Regions from separate parts of the Exiguobacterium sp. s11 genome, predicted to be linked through region 1. Evidence: riboswitches for the same ligand, from Rfam matches in the RefSeq annotation. Region 1 holds a riboswitch; each other region holds the start of a gene.

What was found. Region 1 has a riboswitch for S-adenosylmethionine ahead of KNQ12_RS13365 (LLM class flavin-dependent oxidoreductase). Riboswitches for the same ligand answer to the same signal wherever they lie in the genome.
Region 2: linked by a shared signal. The riboswitch ahead of KNQ12_RS06435 (methionine ABC transporter ATP-binding protein) and the one ahead of KNQ12_RS13365 (LLM class flavin-dependent oxidoreductase) in region 1 are both predicted to bind S-adenosylmethionine.
Region 3: linked by a shared signal. The riboswitch ahead of KNQ12_RS11080 (2,3-diketo-5-methylthiopentyl-1-phosphate enolase) and the one ahead of KNQ12_RS13365 (LLM class flavin-dependent oxidoreductase) in region 1 are both predicted to bind S-adenosylmethionine.
Region 4: linked by a shared signal. The riboswitch ahead of msrA (peptide-methionine (S)-S-oxide reductase MsrA) and the one ahead of KNQ12_RS13365 (LLM class flavin-dependent oxidoreductase) in region 1 are both predicted to bind S-adenosylmethionine.

Annotation. Positions count from the first base shown of each region.
Region 1 covers NZ_JACSNF010000004.1:156,840-161,675, forward strand. The annotation lists gene KNQ12_RS13355 (SRPBCC family protein) at 1-164, opposite strand, end outside; gene KNQ12_RS13360 (ATP-grasp domain-containing protein) at 241-1,188, opposite strand; gene KNQ12_RS13365 (LLM class flavin-dependent oxidoreductase) at 1,185-2,243, opposite strand; SAM riboswitch class I at 2,318-2,420, opposite strand; gene KNQ12_RS13370 (DUF975 family protein) at 2,530-3,168, opposite strand; gene KNQ12_RS13375 (DUF817 domain-containing protein) at 3,362-4,147, opposite strand; gene KNQ12_RS13380 (YczE/YyaS/YitT family protein) at 4,301-4,836, shown strand, end outside.
Region 2 covers NZ_JACSNF010000001.1:1,200,568-1,205,403, forward strand. The annotation lists gene KNQ12_RS06425 (alpha-glucosidase) at 1-971, opposite strand, end outside; gene KNQ12_RS06430 (aminotransferase class I/II-fold pyridoxal phosphate-dependent enzyme) at 1,120-2,307, shown strand; SAM riboswitch class I at 2,370-2,475, shown strand; gene KNQ12_RS06435 (methionine ABC transporter ATP-binding protein) at 2,560-3,573, shown strand; gene KNQ12_RS06440 (methionine ABC transporter permease) at 3,563-4,228, shown strand; gene KNQ12_RS06445 (MetQ/NlpA family ABC transporter substrate-binding protein) at 4,256-4,836, shown strand, end outside.
Region 3 covers NZ_JACSNF010000003.1:14,021-18,856, reverse strand. The annotation lists gene KNQ12_RS11090 (methylthioribulose 1-phosphate dehydratase) at 1-472, opposite strand, end outside; gene KNQ12_RS11085 (2-hydroxy-3-keto-5-methylthiopentenyl-1-phosphate phosphatase) at 469-1,128, opposite strand; gene KNQ12_RS11080 (2,3-diketo-5-methylthiopentyl-1-phosphate enolase) at 1,125-2,315, opposite strand; SAM riboswitch class I at 2,386-2,487, opposite strand; SAM riboswitch class I at 2,694-2,797, shown strand; gene mtnK (S-methyl-5-thioribose kinase) at 2,876-4,042, shown strand; gene mtnA (S-methyl-5-thioribose-1-phosphate isomerase) at 4,039-4,836, shown strand, end outside.
Region 4 covers NZ_JACSNF010000003.1:35,037-39,872, forward strand. The annotation lists gene KNQ12_RS11185 (SH3 domain-containing C40 family peptidase) at 1-363, shown strand, start outside; gene KNQ12_RS11190 (putative quinol monooxygenase) at 422-715, opposite strand; gene KNQ12_RS11195 (M20 metallopeptidase family protein) at 793-1,971, shown strand; SAM riboswitch class I at 2,034-2,137, shown strand; gene msrA (peptide-methionine (S)-S-oxide reductase MsrA) at 2,233-2,763, shown strand; gene KNQ12_RS11205 (winged helix-turn-helix domain-containing protein) at 2,995-3,594, shown strand; gene KNQ12_RS11210 (MFS transporter) at 3,609-4,829, shown strand.

The DNA.
Region 1 (4,836 bases):
ATGTATGTTTGACGATACGTCGAACCGACGACACCCGGTTTTCGTTCAATCACCTCGTGCTGGACGACGTTTGGAATCAAACGCTGCAATCGCGTGTGATCAAACAAGTGCCATGCTTCCTCAATCGGGATATCGAGCTGTCGTTCTTCTCTCCACGTAATCATAGATCCGCCCCCTTTTCTATAGAAATACCCTGTCATCCGGTCTTGTAACGTCCGGTGACAGGGCGGGAGCAGATTCTTATTTTACTGTGCTTGTTTCAAGGGCTGCACCGAGGAACTTCGCTAGTTCGAGCATGCCGTAGCGTCCTGCAGCTGCCTCGGCATCCGAATTATAGTTCGTATTCGTATTGACGTCATACGTATAGATCGTACCTGACGCATCCTTAATGAACTCGATGCCTGCGACCGCGATTTGGTTCGCTTGGAGGAATGCTTCATACTTTTGGATGATCGGGTCATCGAAGCCTTCAACGATTTGGAACTTCATCGGCGTTTGTGGCGCTTCTTCACCAACTGGGCAGAACAAGTCGTCGATTACACATGCATCCGCTGGGCAAAGCTCAAAACCTTCTGATGTATCGACTCGAACCGCGTAGACGAACTTTCCACCTACGAACTCACAACGTGTGATGTACGGTTCTGGTGCTTGAATATACTCTTGAATCAACGTGATGCCATCGACTGGTTCGTCGAATGTCGGACCGTCGAGATAAGCTTCAAGTGCTTCAATCGAGTGGAACAGCTGGACGCCGAGACCTTTTCCGGCACGGTTGTGTTTCGTGATGAATGACGAAACACCGATTTCTTTTGCTGCTTGTACGATTTGATCGCGTCCGACGGCAGCCGTCGTCTTCGGTACACGAATCCCAGCCTTCCGCAACGCCGTGTATTGATTGACTTTGCTGACTTCAAGACGAAGCGCACGCGTTCCGTTAAAGACGGTCCGGTCATGCTCTTCTAACCAAGCGAGGACCCCTTCCGTCAATTCCGGCGCGTAACGATGCCCCCGCGTATGCGAAGAGGCACTCATCCGGCTGTAAAAGACGCCTTCTGGCGGCAGTTCGTCCAGCGGAACGATCCCTTCATTCAAGTGCCACTCTTCATACGGTAACTCGAGTTCTTCGAGACGTTTGATGAGATGGTCCGTCCATTCTTGATTTTCGTGGAGAATATGAATTTTTGTCATGATTGTTGACCTACCTTTCGTTTCGCTTCGACCAGTGGCATTACGTCACGAGCAAAACGTTCCATTTCTTCGAGTTGTGGTGAGAATTGTAATAAGAGTAACGTGACACCAACAGCTTCGAATGCTAGAATCCGTTCAGCGATTTGTTCTGGTGTTCCGATTAAATTCGGACGTAGACCACGGTTCGAGACGGAATAATCGTTTCGTTCGACCTGTTGTTCGAGTTGCGATTTACTGATGAAATCTTGATAACCGGCATAACCGGCGCTGTCTTCCTTAACGTCCGTGATGCGTTGCCACTCAAGAAGCGCTTCTTCTTCCGTATCCCGACAAATGATGTAGGCAGCAAGACCGAAGCTCTCAAGCGGTGCGTGTCCCGTCGCTTCCCGGCGTACTTTCATATCATTGATTTTATGAGCTACTTCTTCAACAGTGCCTCCATGCATGACGTAGGCATCACAATGTTCGACGATCGTCCGTTTTCCGGCTTCACTCTCTCCACCAGCGTAGAGCTTAATCCCCGGACGCTGGATGGGTTTCGGATGGAGTTCTGCCTGTTCGATCGTGTAGTGATGACCGAAGAAGCTGTACGGTGACGCATCTGCCCATAGTCCTTTCATGACCGTGACGAACTCTTCCGTCCGGGCATAGCGCTCATCATGTGCAGTAAAAATACCGTTGTATTGTTTTGCTTCTTCTGCCCACCAGGCTGAGACGACATTGAGCGTAAATCGCCCTCCACTCAACTGATCGATGTTTGCCGCCATCTTCGCCGTCGTCGCTGGATTATGGAACCCGGGACGAACCGCTGTCATGATCTCAAGGCGTTCTGTTGTTGCAGCAATCGCCGCTGCCGTTGTCCATGCCTCAAGACTCGGTTCCTTGATGCCTTTGATATCGTTCAAGTTCAATTCCGCAATCAACGTCGTCGAGAAGCCGATGCGTTCAGCTGTTTGTGCGACTTGTTTCGCATAATCGAATGTTGCTGGCATCTGTTCATCCTCGACGTTACGTAACCATCCCCCAAAAATCGGTAACCAAAAACCATACTCCACTCCATCGTCCCCCTTATCATAAAAAAACGCTCTTTTCGAAGTTCGAAAAGAGCGACGGTATCTTGTCCTGTCCGCTCTTATCTTCAGAAGGTATTCCTTCCTGGAAGTAGCACCTTCCGCCATAGCGGGGTTGCTGAAGTGTCTTCGGGCCAGTCCCTCGACTTCTCTAGATAAGATGTGTTGCATTCATCGTACAGAATTCATTGAACTAAAGCAACCATTAAACCGTCTTTTCCTATCGGATTTATTTCAAAGAAAAATCCCGACGTAGTGTCGGGATTCCGGATTAATATGGTGCGACGAAATCTGATGTTGGCTCTGGTGCTTGTTCACCACGAACACGATCATAGAATTTGGCAAGCGTGACGCTGAAGTATGGTCCAACCCATAAGACAGCAAGACCAAGTGTAACGATTACAAGTAATGCCCAACCAATGAATGATAGGAAGAGTAAGAATGCTTCCATCTTGTGACCATCCATGAGTTGGCGTGAACGCGTGATGGCCTCGAGGATACCGATCGATGGTTCATCTCGAAGGATGTAGAACGTCAACAAGTAAGAGAATGACTTGATGATACCAGGGATGATTAAGAGTAACGTCCAGAGCGCGATAAAGATGAACTGAACAATGGCCAGCCCCACCACTTTCAGGAACATACCATATGGCTCAAACAAATCCGTCACTTTCGTTTCTTCGCCACGAGCAATCGACATGGCAATCCATGTCCAACCGACTCCTACTGGAATCAATAAAATCGACACCAATGATACAACGAGATCTATACTACTAGACGGCTCATCGATATCCGATCCAAATAAATTAGGAACACCCTGAATAATACTAAACAGCAGAAAAGCTAGGACTGCAAATCCCCAACGACCGCTGAGCGACTCCTTCGCTGCTTTCTTTAATTGAGATGACATGAGTAAGGTCCTCCTTGAAAAATAAGTTCTCACCTTACTCTACGGCTTAAAATTTCTAATGTTTCACTCTTTTTTCAATAATTTCCCGTCTCGTTGCTGGTTGAGCCAAGCACGCTCAAGTTGTCGTCCACATGTTAGAACGAACGTTGAACATCGAAGCGCTTCATCGCAAACGAAATGTCATGTTTTTCGTCTATGTACGCTGATATATCTCCACAGCCGGATCCTGACGCTTGTATTTCGCGACGATGACGATCAAAACCGTGATGATCACAAGCAGGAACCAAGAAGACAATTTTCCAAGATCAACGACTGCCCAGCCTCCTTCCTGATGCGGATAGACCCAGCCTTTAAAGAACGTCACGATGTTCTCCGCGATCCAAATGAAAAAGGCAATCAGTAAAAAGGATAGGACGAGCGGCATCCGGTAGATCGTCTGCTCGATCGTAAAATGAACCCATGACTTATAGAAGACAAGGACGACGAGGACCATCAATAGCCAGCGTGCATCGAAGATCCAATGGTGGGTGAAGAAGTTGAGATAGACGAGACTGCCTACGCTGATCGCAAGCCAAGGCGGTGGAAATGCTGTGAAGCGTAAATGAAATCTTCGGAACGCTTGACAGACATAACTTGCGACACTTGCATACATGAATCCTGCATACAAGGGAACACCAGCCACTTTCGTTAGAGCCTGTTCCGGATAACTCCAAGACCCAACGTTCACTTTGAACAGTTCAAGTGCTAGACCGATGACGTGAAACAATAAGATCAGTTTGAATTCCTCCATCGTTTCATAACGTGTGACGAGTAAGACGATTTGGACGAGAATACACCATAGCAACAAGAGATCATATCGAGCAACCGTTTCAGTAGGAAGATAACGTGAAAGAGCAAGCGCTGCGAAAATCATCACGGGAAAGACGCAACAGACGGCTTCTATGTATGTAAAACGAATCAGGTGCCGGATCGCTTTCATCCTGTCATCTCCTTTTTTCTTCAGTATACGTTTCTCTTTCGACCTTCCCCTCCTTCTTAAGATGGAAAAAACGGAAAATTTCGTCTTTCTTCTTCTACTTTCCTCATGATACAGTTAACGAATCAATTATTTTTAAGAAATGAGGTGTTAGACATGACGCGTCATCGTGCTTCCTGGTTATTACGCGCTACGTTAAAGTGGGGACTCTTCCTACTCGGTTTATTTTTACTCGCTCTCGGCTCATCGATGATGATCACGGCTGAACTCGGTGTCTCGACGTGGGATGTATTACATCTTGGTCTCCAAAAGAAGACGCCACTATCCGTCGGAACGATCATCTTACTTGTTGGTCTATTACTCGTTTTCGTTAAGTACGCATTAGACCGCGTCACACCGCAAATCGGAACGCTCGTCAACGCGATTTTCGTTGGTGTCTTCATGAATCTTGTGCTTGGTTCTCATCTCTTACCCTCTTTTGAATCGATCTGGTTGAATACGCTCTGGCTGATTTTCGGTATCTTCATCATTGGGATGGGCGCTGGTCTGTATGTCGCTGTCGGATACGGGGCTGGTCCACGTGATGGGTTGACGCTGACACTTGCAGAGCGCTTCGGAACGTCGATTCGTCTGATGCGGACGATCATGGAAGTCACGGCATGCGGCATCGGTTGGTTGCTTGGGGGACCTGT
Region 2 (4,836 bases), on a different contig from region 1:
TCACTGCCGAAGCGCGTCACTTGTCGTGTATGATCATGGTTGTTGAGGAACTGTGAATTGACACCTAATGGGTATAAGACGTCGTACCATCGTTTTTGAATCTCCTTGAATCGTAAGAGATCCATCGCTTCCATGTCGTCCGCGATTTCGAAGTGAAACAGTGTCCGGAGTTCTTTTCGTTCGTCACTGACATATAACAGTCCATCTTCTGGACCGACGAACGGAATCTCACCGACTGTAAACAAGTCTTTACCAGCGAGAACATTCGCATGCATCTCCTGCAAGAAGTCATGCACACCTGGCTGATTCCCAAGGTACGAGAGATCAAACGGATTGGCGACATCCTCGAACGACCGTTTTTTGATCAAGTTGATGACATCCATCCGGAAGCCGTCGATCCCTTGAGCAATCCACCAGTTCATCATATCGTAGATTGCTTGCCTCACAGCTGGGTGCTCCCAGTTCAAGTCCGGTTGTTCTTTGGCGAAGGAATGAAAATAATACTGCCCGCGCTCTTCACTCCACGTCCACGGACTTGGCGCAAAGTACGAGCGCCAGTTGTTCGGAGGCGTCTCTTTCGTGCCGTCTTTCCAGATGTACCAGTCATCCTTATCGTTGATCCGCTCACATGACTGACGGAACCAGTCATGCTGGTCACTCGTATGGTTCACGACTAAATCGAGAATGATCTTTAATCCACGGGCATGAGCAGCCGTGATCAACTCCTGGAGATCTCCCATCGTTCCCGCTTTTTTCATGATCTCGTAATAATCGGCAATATCATAGCCGTTATCGACGTCCGGGGAACGATAACATGGATTCAGCCACACGACATCGACACCAAGTGAAGCGATGTAATCAAGCTTCTCGATGACACCTCTTAAATCACCGATCCCATCCCCGTTCGAATCTTTAAAGCTACGCCAGTAGACTTGATAGACGACTGCCTCTTTCCAGTTAGCTCGCTTCATCTTCCCACTCCTCTCCCTACTCTTTATTCCCGCTCCACTTATCTGTACCTGTTTATCCGACAATTTTTTTAAATTTCGAAAAAGTTCTTTTCTTTTGACTGAATATTCGTTATCCTTGACGACAATACTACGAAGGAGGCATTCATCCATGAAACATTTCGCTCCATCCATCGCCATTGATCGGCTTCCTGCTCCCGTCTTCGCTGAACTCGCGAACCGAATCGGTGCTGTAAAAGCTGCCGGACACGATGTCATCACACTTGGTCAAGGAACACCCGACCAGACGACGCCTGTACATATCCTCGATGCCTTAAAACAAGCTATCGACGAGCCAACGAACCTTCAATATCCACCGTTTCGTGGACATGATTTTCTAAAACAAGCTGTCGCAAACTTTTACGCGACTGAGTTCGGTGTCACGATCGATCCAGCAACGGAAGTCGCGATTCTGCTCGGCAGTAAAGCCGGAATCGTCGCTTTACCGCAGACGATCGTCAACCCTGGAGAAGGAGTCATCGTCCCGGATCCAGGATACCCGGATTACCTATCTGGTGCCGCACTCGCTGGTGCTTACCCGATCACACTTCCGTTGCTCGAGAAAAATGATTTCTTGCCGGATTATGACTTACTTGATACGACGGACGTTGAGCGTGCCCGGATGTTGTTCCTCAACTACCCGAGTAATCCGACGGGTGCGACCGCGACGGCAGAAGCCTTCGAACAGACAGTCGCTTTCGCCGATGCCCATGATATCTGTGTCGTTCATGACTTAGCATACGGCGGTATCAGTTTCGATGGTCCGACGCGAAGTTTCTTGCAGACGGAAGGGGCGAAAGACGTCGGAATCGAGCTATTCTCACTCTCGAAACGCTTCAACATGTCCGGCTTCCGGATTGCCTTTGCCATCGGAAATCCGTCCGTCATCTCAAGCATCGAAACGTACCAAGAACATCTCTACGTCAGTGCCTTCACACCGATTCAGCATGCGGCGACCGTCGCCCTCACGAGTGACCAGACGTGCGTCCGTGAGTTAAGTCGCTTGTATGAAACACGACGCGATGCGTTGTTCGCAAAACTCGATGCGATCGGTTGGAGTGGACCACGACCGGGCGGTTCCTTCTTCGTCTGGCTTCCTGTTCCGGAAGGTTATACGTCCCAAAGCTTCACGGATCACCTGCTTGACGAAGCACATGTCGCTGTGACCCCTGGATCCTTCTTCGGCGAATACGGTGAAGGCTACGTCCGGATCAGCTTGATTGCTGACGTCAAACGTCTAGAAGAAGCCGTCGATCGAATCGGAACGCTCAACCTGTTCCGGACACCTGTTGCGGAATAATTCTGAAAAAACATTTGACAGATGGGAATCATTTCCGTTAAAGTAAATCCCAACAGCATAACTACTTATCGAGAGCGACCGAGGGATTAGGCCCAACGACGTCCGGCAACCACCTGTAAGGAACGGTGCCACATCCTACAGAATGATTTTCATTCTGAGAGATAAGTTACGAAATCTTACACTTTCGTCGCTTTTTTCTGGTTGCTCCGCTACTAGGAAAAAGCGACTTTTTTTGTATGAGGAGATGAGCGGATGATTGAATTCAAACACATTACAAAACGGTTCGTCCGAGACCGGACCCCGATTTTTGCCTTACGGGATGTCGATTTGACGATCCAAAAAGGAGAAATCTTCGGAATCATCGGTGAGTCTGGTGCCGGTAAAAGTACGTTGCTTCGCCTAATCAACGGGCTCGAGCATCCGACACAAGGAACCGTCAAGGTCGACGGTGTCTCGCTCGGCGGGATGTCAAAAGCAGATTTGCGTCAACTTCGCTTGCGGACAGGAATGATCTTTCAGCATTTCCAATTGATCCAGTCGCGCAACGTCGCGGATAACATCGCTTTTGCGCTCAAGGCCGCTGGCGTCAAACGAGCAGATTTCCCGGAGCGGATTCGCGAACTCGTCTCGCTCGTCGGACTTGAAGGATTTGAGACGAACTTCCCGAGTCAATTAAGCGGTGGGCAGAAACAGCGCGTCGGGATTGCCCGGGCACTCGCAAACAATCCGACCGTCTTGTTATGTGATGAAGCGACATCCGCTCTTGACCCCGTTACGACACTACAGATCCTTGAACTGCTGAAGGATTTGAATGAACGACTCGGGTTGACGATCGTCCTCATCACGCATGAGATTGATGTCGTCAAACAGATTTGCCATCGCGTCGCGGTCATGTCGCAAGGTGAAGTCGTTGAAGTCGCCTCAACCTATGACTTGTTCAGTCAAGCCAAGCATCCGGTGACGAAACATTACGTCGATACGGCACTACAAATCGAATTGCCGGAACGCATCTTACAGGCAACTCCAGGCAAGATCATCCGCTTGCAGTTCACGGGCGAGAAGACCGGTGAGAGTACGTTATCAGAAGCAATCCGCCGTTACGATATCTCAGTCAGCATCTTGCACGGCAAGGTCGACTACATTCAAGACGTCGCCTTCGGTGTCCTGATTGTCAGCTTGACGGGATCATCCGACCAAATCGCTCCTGCCCTCGACTGGCTCGCGACGGAACTTCATGCACTCGAGGTGATTCAGGATGTGGCTTGATCGTATTCAAACGATGTTACCTGAGCTCTTGAAGGCACTCGGCGAGACGGCGTGGATGGTAGGAATTTCACTTGCCTTTGCATTGGTCGTCGGGATTCCGCTCGGGATTCTCTTGTTCGTCACCGACCGGGGATTATTTTTTCAAAACCTTGCCGTCCGCCGTGTCCTTGACTTCGTCGTCAACATCGTCCGGTCGCTACCGTTCATCATCTTGCTGGTTGCCCTCATTCCGTTAACGAAGTTCTTACTCGACAATACGATTGGTCCGACGGCAGCATCCGTCAGTCTCAGTGTCGCAGCGATTCCGTTTCTCGCGCGACTCGTTGAGACGTCACTCCGCGAGATTCCGCCTGGTCTAATCGAAGCGGCGGAAGCATGTGGGGCGAAACCATTACGGATCATCGTCAGTGTCCTCTTACCGGAAGCACTCCCTGGCATCATTCAGGGCATCACATTAACGACGATCAGCTTGATCGGCTTCTCAGCGATGGCTGGTATCGTCGGCGGTGGAGGTGTTGGTGACCTCGCGATCCGTTTCGGTTATTATCGCTACGATAATCTCATCATGATCGTGACGATCGTCGTGCTCATCGTCATCGTTCAAAGTATTCAAGCACTTGGCAATCAACTGGCGCGAAAAACAGATAAACGCTAATCATACATGCAAAGGGAGAGTGGAATCATGAAAAAACGATATGCCTTTTTAGCAACAGCCTTACTCGGTGCAGGAGTCCTCGCGGGATGTGGAGACAGCAGTGCTGATGAAAAGGACAAGACGATCAAGATTGGTGCGACAAGCGGTCCGTATAGCGACATGGTCAAACAAGCGATCCAGCCGCAACTCGAAAAGAAAGGCTATAAAGTCGAGATTGTCGAGTTCAGCGATTACATCCAACCGAACATCGCTCTCGGTAGCGGGAACATCGACGCCAACTTGTTCCAACACTCGATCTATCTCAAGACGTTCTCTAAAGAAAAGAACCTCGATTTAAAAGGACTCATCACGGTTCCGACAGCACCGATGGGACTATACAGTAAGACAGCGAAGACACTTGACGACGTCAAGACAGGTGCTGAAGTCGCGACGCCGAATGATCCGACGAACCAAGCACGGGCACTGAACTTACTTGCGGAACAAGGCTGGATTGAACTGAAGCCGGACGCTGATCCACTAACCGTTTCAGAGAAGGATATCGTCAAGAATCCGAAGAAACTCGTCATTAAACCACTCGAGGCGGCTCAATTGCCACGCGCCGTCGAAAG
Region 3 (4,836 bases), on a different contig from region 1:
TGACATGAGGTGCAAAAGCAGCGGCAAGCGTCGGAATGTCCGCATGATTCGGAATGATCGGTACCGTGACCGTCGCATCCTCTTCCCAGTGTCCGAGTGCCTTGATGATTTCTTGACCGGAAAAGGTGATACTGCCTTGATCGCCATAGAGTTCCGAAATCACATTGTTCGCAATCGTATGGACATGCAGGGAACAACCGGCGTCCGTTTGATTGAACACTTCGACATGAAGTAATGTCTCAGCAGAAGGACGCCCGGATTGCTCACCGATCAATTGACCGGTCGCATCGACATGAACGAAGTCGTCAGGAGTCGTCTGCCGTTTATCTTTTCCGCTTGCCGTCACAAGGAATTCAACCGGGACACCGGATGTCCGAATGGCGAGATTGCCACTCGTACCAGGGAACCAATCGCGCGCCGCAAGCTCTTGTTTGATGGCGCGTAATTCTTCATAGCGTCGCATGAATGTCATGTTGTCACCTCCGCTCGTGTTAAATCATGAACGATATCGTGGAACGTCTCAAACGGTGTATAGGCGATATCGTTCTCTTCACACAACGTGATCAGATAATCACGGGCATAGACACGATCCGCTTGTTTTGCGAGTTCGAAGTCCGTCACCGAGTCGCCGATGACGATGATGACGTCACCGTCTTTACGTAGTGTCCGGGCAACGGACGTTTTACAACAGCCGCACCCGTTCGTACAATGGGCATCGCAGGCGTTTGGCCAATCGATATGGACGAATGGACCACTGAAATCAGCGACGTTACAGTAAATCTGTTCTTGGTCGAGGAAGGGCGCTAAGATCGGTTCGACGAAAAAGTCCATTCCACCGCTGACGATCGAAAAATCGATGCCTTGACGACGACTGTACTGCAGTAACTCCGAAAATCCGTCGCGAATGACCGCACGCTCCAACAAAAAGTCAAGATAGGCTGTTTTTCCGTCAGACGGCAGAAGTGAGAACATTTGCCCGACACCACTCTGGATCGATAACGTCCGGTCGAGTACGCCGTGTTTCAACGGTTCGAAGTCACTCGCTGGCGCAAATGCCTGCATGAGTGCGATGATGTTATCCTGTGTCGTCACCGTCCCGTCGAAGTCACAAAGAATCCGTACGGTCATGACTTGATCCCCCAAGCGTCGAGGGCAATTCGTAATTCTTCATGACGCGATGCTGCCGTCGATAGGGATTCATTTGCGAGTGCCGCATCGAGTGCCTGACGGAAAGCAATGACGCCAGCCGCAGCACCTTGCGGATGACCATGTACGCCGCCACCGGCGTTGATGACGGAATCGATCCCGAAGTCCCGTACGAGTTGAGCGACGAGTCCAGGATGAATACCGGCTGAAGGAACCGGGAAGATCGATTTCGTCTGCCCGAGACGGGTCGCTTCGACCGCGATGCCACGGGCGACATCCTTTGGCAAAGCGACATTGCCGTAAGGAGACGGGAATAGCGTCAAGTCTGCTCCAGCAGCGCGCGGTAATGTGCCGAGTAAGACAGGAGCTGCGACTCCGTGATTCGGGCTAGCGATCAACGCACCGCTATATGCCGGATGATTGAAAATCGGAACGTTGATTTCCGGATCACTTGCCAGTTCGCGTAAGACGTCGAGTCCGTATGTGAAGGTATTCAGCAAGAAAGCAGTCGCTCCAGCATCAATCAATCGCTTGGCTTGATCCTTGAGCGTAAAGACGGGACCACTGAGTGTGATCGCATATAACGCACGTTTACCGGTCCGGTGGAAGTGAGCATCGATGACCTCACGTCCGATTCGTGCCCGGTCAATCGTCGGTGTCAACGGATTGTCGTATAGGATCTCATCGTCTTTGACGAGATCAATCCCACCAGCGAGTTGTCCTTCGAGTTGATCACGAAGGAACGATAAATCGCGTCCGATGACTCCTTTGAAGATGCTCATTAACAATGGGCGATCTTCGACACCGATCAAGGAACGGACCCCTTCGATCCCGAATTTCGCACCTGGAAAGTCCGACGTAAATGTATCGGGTAGTAGCAATTCCGTTAATTTGATTTCACCGTCGAGTGAGAGTTTCCCGAAGACGGTCGTCAGAATCGCAGAAAAGTCGCGCGATACGTTATGTTCCGGGTAACGAATCGTGATATATCCTTTGCCATCGCGCTCTTCGGTATGTACGACTTCCCCTTTGAACGAGGCGAGTTGTTGTTGTTCGAGATGATTCAGTTCCGTCCAAGAACCGACTGTCAGACCAAGCGCGAGTTGTTCAGCGCGCTGCTCGAGTCGATCACGGGCAGCCAATTGATAAGTAGCAGTGATATAAGCCATGTCTTTCCTCCTTCAACAAAAAAATGGTCTCTCGTCAGCGACAAGAGACCATGAATGATTCGAACGTGGACTCTTATCTGTCAGCTTAGTAGCTGCAAGAATTAGCACCGTGCCAAAAGGTCGGTTGCTGCGACATCGTAGGGCTTGTCCCTCCGTCTGCTCTTGATAAGAATTTGGATGAAATTGTGAAATCTAATTGCAATTTTTACATGAGAATCGTGACTTGTCAAACTATTTTTAGAAAATTTATTTTTTTGAAAATACTCTTTCTATAGATGACTTAAAAATGATGTCCGTTTCTGCTTGATTTCGATTTGACAGCGAGGAAGTCGATTGCGTAAGATTCAAATCAATATCACACACGACAACTACATACGACTCTTATCGCGAGTTGGCAGAGGGAATTGGCCCGATGACGCCGCAGCAACCGACCACTAGGCACGGTGCTACATCCAACAGACGTTTCGTCTGAGAGATAAGAGGACGCAGTGACTTTTGTGCGCCTCTTTTCGATGACGAAAAGAGGCGCTTTTTCGTGTATCACATAGGGGGAAACTGAGATGACATACAAAGCATTCACGGAACAGGACGCGATTGATCGTGTTCGGACATTAGGACTGATCGGCGACGGAACCGTCGAAGCAGAAGAGATTGGCGACGGGAATCTTAACCTTGTCTTTCGGATTCGAGAAGGCGAACATCGCTTGATTCTAAAACAAGCATTACCATATGCGAAGGTCGTCGGTGAGAGCTGGCCGTTATCGCTCGAGCGGGCGTGGATCGAGCAATCCGCACTCCGCGAATTCGCACGGCATGCCGTGCCGTTCGTACCACGTGTTTTTCATGCTAGTCACGAAGAAGCGTATACAGTCATGGAAGATCTTTCGCATTTGACGATCGTTCGAAGCGGTTTACTCGCAGGTGAACAGTATCCGTTGCTTGCGGAACATATCGGTTCTTATCTCGCTCGGACGTTATTCCATACATCGGACTTTGCGCTTGGTCCGGTTGAAAAGAAACGTGTCGCCCGAACGTACTACAATCCAGACTTGTGCGACATCACGGAAAAATTAATCTTCACGGATCCATTTCATGACGCGGAGACGAACGAGATTGAAGCCGGACTCGAAGAAGAGGTGGCACGTCTATGGGCAGACGATGAGTTGAAACGCGAAGTCGCAAAACTCGAAGCGCTCTTCATCACGAAAGGAGATGCATTGCTGCACGGCGATCTACATACAGGAAGCATCTTCGCCTCGGCGACGGAAACGAAAGTCATCGATCCAGAATTCGCCTTTTATGGTCCATTCGGATTTGATGTCGGGCAGTTCATTGCGCATCTATTCTTCGCAGCATATCCGGATTACCCTACACGACGTGACGCCCGAATCAAGGATATCGATACGTTCTGGCTGACGTTCGCTTCAACGTTCCGTGCGTTATGGGAACGGGAAGCCGTCGAACCATTCCAGGCATCAGGACTCGTCGATGATGTACTGAGCACGATCTTGCAGGATGCCCTTGGCTTTGCCGGTTGCGAATTGATTCGGCGGACGATTGGTCTTGCACCGGTCGCTGATTTAGAATCAATTGATTCAACGACGGAACGCTTAGAGCGGAAACGTCACGCGCTCCGTCTAGGAGCGGCGTTAATCAAACGCCGTACAGAATGCCGGACATTCGATGATTTACGAAACTTTGACGTAACGGAGGAACTTAGCCGATGACTACATTCGTTCAAAGTATCCGTTACGAAGACCGTGTCTTGACGATTCTCGATCAGACACGTCTACCGCAGGAAGAGCACTATGAAGTCATTGCTGATCTCGCGCAAGCCGTTGAGGCGATTAAACAACTGCGCGTTCGGGGCGCACCTGCGATCAGTTTATTTGGGGGATTCGTGCTCGTTCAAGAAGCATACCGGTTTGAAGCGGCGCTTCCGGTCTACAAGCAAGCCTTGCTTGAGACATCAGCGACGTTACTCGCGACACGACCGACGGCCGTCAATTTGCGAAATGTACTCAATCAGCTGAATCCAATCATTCAAGACGGGACTTCGGTAGAAGAGATTCGCGAACGGTTGGAAAAACGGACGGTCGCCTTATACGACCAGGATGCGCAGACGTCACGTCAAATCGGGATTCATGCACTGGAATTGTTCCAGTCAGGCGACCGGATCCTAACGATTTGTAATGCTGGATCGATTGCGACCGCTGCTTATGGAACGGCACTTGCGCCGTTCTACATCGCAAAAGAACGCGGCATCGAATTATCCGTTTTTGCGAGTGAGACGCGACCGTTACTGCAGGGAGCACGATTGACGACATGGGAGCTGCAACGTGCCGGCATCGATGTCACGTTAATTACGGACAACATGGTCGCCCATACGCTGAAAGAAAAACAGATCGATGCGATTATCGTCGGTGCCGACCGCATTACACGAAACGGCGATACGGCGAATAAAATCGGGACGTTCCAATTGGCATTGCTTGCTCAAGCTTTTGGTATTCCGTTTTACGTC
Region 4 (4,836 bases), on a different contig from region 1:
CAAGCAGCCGTCCAACATATCGGTACACCTTACACATGGGGATCGCAAAATGCCGTGAACGGTGGCTTCGATTGTTCCGGTTTGATTCACTACGCGACAAATAAGGCTGGAAAATACGGTGGTCGGACGAACGTTCGCGGCTACTGGTACGGTGCTTTCTTTACGAATCGCCGGACGAGTATCTCGAGTGGTAAACGCTCAGATATCGTCTTCTTCCAGAACACCTACACGGATGGTCCATCGCATATCGGAATCATGCTCGATAGCGAACACTTCATCCATGCGGGCGGTTCACAGCTCCAAATCAACTCGATTTATGAACCGCGTTGGCAAGAGCATTTCCTCGGATTTAAATCGATGTAAGACAAAAAAAGACGAAGCCGTCGAATTCGACGGCTTCGTCTCTTCTTATCGCAACACGTCAGAATGTCATCTCGACGTATTTCGTCACTTGTCGATCCATCAAGTACAACTCGATCTGTTCACGATAGGCTTTATAATGATCGGATGCGATATGCACTTCAAGTGCCTCTTCGTCCCGATACACTTCATACAGCATGAATTGATGCTCATCCTCGATCGATTGGTGCAAGGAATAACGTAAGCATCCTTCTTCTTTTTGTGAGTCATGATAGACCGTTTGTAGAATCGGGAAAACTTGATCCGCGAGTCCTGCTTTGATTGTAAGTACAGCGTTGACGACGATTTCTCCCATGTTTCATTATCCCCTTTCGTGATTACCTGTATCTGTACCCATTTTCACGAAAAAACACACGTCAAAGGAGCTTGAAGATGCAAACTCAACTTTTTGAAGCACTCGAACAATTCGAACCGACGATGATCGCGTTACGGCGTGATTTCCATCGACATCCGGAACTCTCTTTTCAGGAAGTCCGCACACCAGAACGAATTGCAAACTTTTACGCGGAACGGGGCATCCCTCACGAAACAGCCGTCGGAGGTCGTGGTGTCGTCGCGACGATCGAAGGCAAACACCCTGGCCCAACGATTGCGGTCCGTGCAGATTTTGATGCTTTACCACTTCAAGAAGAGACAACACTTGCTTTCCGGTCAATCCATCCCGGTGTCATGCATGCCTGTGGACACGATGGGCATACGGCGATGGTGATGGCTCTTGCTGCTACGCTCTATCCGTTACGGGATCAATTGCAAGGAACGATTCGAATCATTCATCAGCATGGAGAAGAGGTCTTTCCTGGCGGAGCCATCCAAATGATCGAAGCCGGCGTTCTCGAAGGCGTCGATGCGATTTTCGCGACACATCTCGAAAATGATTTACCGGTTGGTACGATTGGGTTTCGGGAAGGACATACATTATGTGCGATCGACGAATTCGAAATCATCGTTCATGGTCAAGGTGGGCATGCCCAGGCACCGCACAAAACAAAAGATGCGCTCGTCGCTGGGGCACAACTCATCTGCAACTTACAACACCTTGTCAGTCGACGGGTCGATCCGTTCGAACCCGCTGTTCTTGCAATCGGATCCTTCCACGCAGGAACGGCGCCGAACATCGTCATGGGTGAAGCACGCATCGTCGGGGAGATCCGGACGTTCAATGAGACATTGCGGCATCAGCTCCGACAAGAAGTCGACCTTGTCGCCAAAACGACGTGTGCCGGCATCGGTGCTACTTATTCGATTGACTTCACGACGGGTTACCCGGCGCTTTGGAATCATCCGGACGAGACAAAACTTGTTCAGGAAGCCGCTTCTTTCTTACCGGAAGCATCTGTCCGGTCACTCACACCGATGATGGCGGCGGACGACTTCGCACATTATCTAACACACGTCCCGGGAAGTTACTTCTTTACCGGCTCCGGATATACGGACGGTCGCATCAATCATCCACAGCATCATCCGCAATACGAAATCAACGAACAGGCGTTATTGGTTGGTGCGAAAACACTCGGAGCGACGGTTTTACGTGCCTTGAAACCTAAGGATTGACTTTATTTCTATGTGAATGGTATCATCACAACAATGATAACGAATGACATCAACTTCATATACCCTTATCAAGAGTGGACCGAGAGATCTGGATCGATGACGTCCCAGCAACCTGCGTATAGCAAGGTGCTACGACCAGCAAAGCGAAAGCTTTGGTTGATAAAAAGCGGCGACTCCTTTTGCAACCAAGCGAAGGAGTCGTTTTCGTTTTTCTCGCTGTCAGACATACAATGGGAGTTTCCCACGGAGAGGAAGAGACGGATGGAAAAAGCAACATTTGCAGGTGGATGTTTTTGGTGCATGGTGACACCATTTGAAGAATTACCAGGAATCGAGGGAATCGTATCAGGTTACATGGGCGGTCACGTCGACAATCCGACGTATGAGCAAGTCAAAACAGGAACGACGGGACATCTCGAAGTCGTCCAAATCACGTTTGATCCGAGCCTATTCCCGTACGAGCGTCTGCTCGAACTCTACTGGCCACAAACGGATCCGACGGATGCAGAAGGTCAATTCCAAGATCGTGGCACGCAGTACGCACCAGCGATCTTCTATCATACGGATGCGCAGCATGAAGCAGCAATCGCTTCCCGTGACGCCCTTGCTGCAAGCAATCGTTTCAAACAACCCATCGTGACGCGGATCGATGCCGCTTCTGAATTTTATCCGGCGGAAGAGTACCATCAAGACTTCCATAAGAAAAATCCAGAACACTATAAAAAAGATCGTGCTGTCTCTGGTCGCGATGCTTTCATCGAGCAGGAATGGAAAGATACGATGACGGTCTAATCACCTCGAACCACATACAGTAGCTGAGACTGATTTCAAACATCTCGTTCTTCCCCTACTTTCCAGTAGAAAGTGGAGGATGACCGAGATGTCACTGGAGTCAGTCTTTTTGTATGTAAACAAATGATGTATTCTTTACCAACACCCTCACACAAATTTGTAACCGTTTACAAATGAAGTCTTTTGTTTTACGGTTAATAAAAATTAACCGGTTAAAAAGGAGATGATTGCATGGAACAAAAAGCGATTCACATATTAGAGAGCTATGAACAGTTAAAAGTGATCAGTGATCCGTTACGAACAAAAATCCTCATGTTTCTCGTCGAAAAACCACACACGGTACATCAGTTAGCCCACTTGCTGACGTTATCCCGCGCAAAGATCCTCTATCATGTACGAGAACTTGAAAAGCATGACTTGATTCGCCTCGTCCGGACGGAAGAACAGGGCGGCAATCTATTGAAATACTATCAAGCGATTGCTCGAGGCTACATTCCTGCCGATCATCTACTGAACTTCGTCGAGACGAACGAAGCGACCCGGCAGTCGTATCTTGAGGTATTGGACCGAGCAAAGACACGCGTCCTCACCGCTCCAACTACTGCTTTTTCTCCTGTGTCTTCAAACGTTGAAGACTGGATGAGCTTATCGCTTCAAAAGGAACTGACGATGTCTGAAGCCAATTTTCGGCAATTTTCTACCAAATATCGTGCTCTATTGGACGAGTTCACACGGTCCCCTTCACTAGACGAAGAAGATAAAAAACACTTCTATATCATGACGACTGCCTTTGCAATTGATGAACCACTATTTGAGAATGACGACGTCTAAACCGGAGGTGCCATATGCTGCCTGTTGAAATGGATACGCAACAATCGCTGTTTAAAAATCGATCTTTTTTATTTTTATGGGGGTCCGGTATGTGCTCTGCCCTCTCCCTATCAACCTATCTGTTTGTTGAACAATGGTATGTCATCCATACGCTAAACCAGGCGTCATATCTCGGATTCGTCCTCATGGCCACCTTGTTACCCCGTATTTTTCTCATGTTGTTCGGTGGCGTCTTATCCGATCGCTATAAACGTTCGACGATCATGCGCATCTCGAGCGCTTTACGGATCAGTTTCATTCTCTGTCTTCTCGTATTACTTCATGCCGATCAGCTTACATTGCTGACGATTTTAGGATTTGCCTTTCTATTCGGTAGTGTGGATGCATTCTTTTCGCCGGCGAATGCTTCCTTACTGCCTACACTCGTTCCGAAAGAACAACTCACTAAAGCCAATTCTCTGATTCAAACATCTAATCAAATCGCCCTTTTTTCAGGTCCGATTCTTGGTGGGGTCATCCTCAGCTATTCTTCTTACTCGCACGTTTTTCTCGTAATTTTCGGAACACTCTGTCTGACGCTCCTTTTCACGTATGGTATTCGTGAATCTAAGATCAAGCGAGCACGTCAGCATTCAGCTCTCTTTGAACTAAAAGAAGGGCTACATTACGTCTTTCACCTTCAGCAACTCAAGCAGACACTTTTTCTTGTCATCTGTGTCAATTTCTTTTTCTTTGGACCACTCTTACTCGGAATCCCCTTACTCGTTCATGATGTGCTCCAAGGAGATGCGATGGATTTAAGTTATATGCAAGGGGCTTATCAAATGGGAATGCTCGGAGGGGCGCTCTGGAGTGGTTTTACGCAGAAGAAAGCAAATGGGCTTAACTCATCGGTCCGATTGATTGGCGCCTTAGGTTTGCTTTTCTTCCTGCTTAGTCAAGTCCAGCAGATTTTGTTGTACCTGATCATCCTGTTATCACTTGGTGTCCTTTCTTCGATCATCAATATTCGCTTCATTACGTTCATCCAGTCTCAGTGTGCGGAAAAGACGATGGGACGTGTCATGAGTGTCGTGAATGCCGCGTCAAATGGTCTCGTTCCATTATCTTACGCGCTCCTTTCGTTTCTACTGTCGTTTCACGTTTCGATCACGACAATCATGTTGTACTGTGGTCTTCTCATTATTGTTCTCTCGCTTTACTTCAGAAGACGCATGATCCAGGTCGAAAACTAGTCAAAAA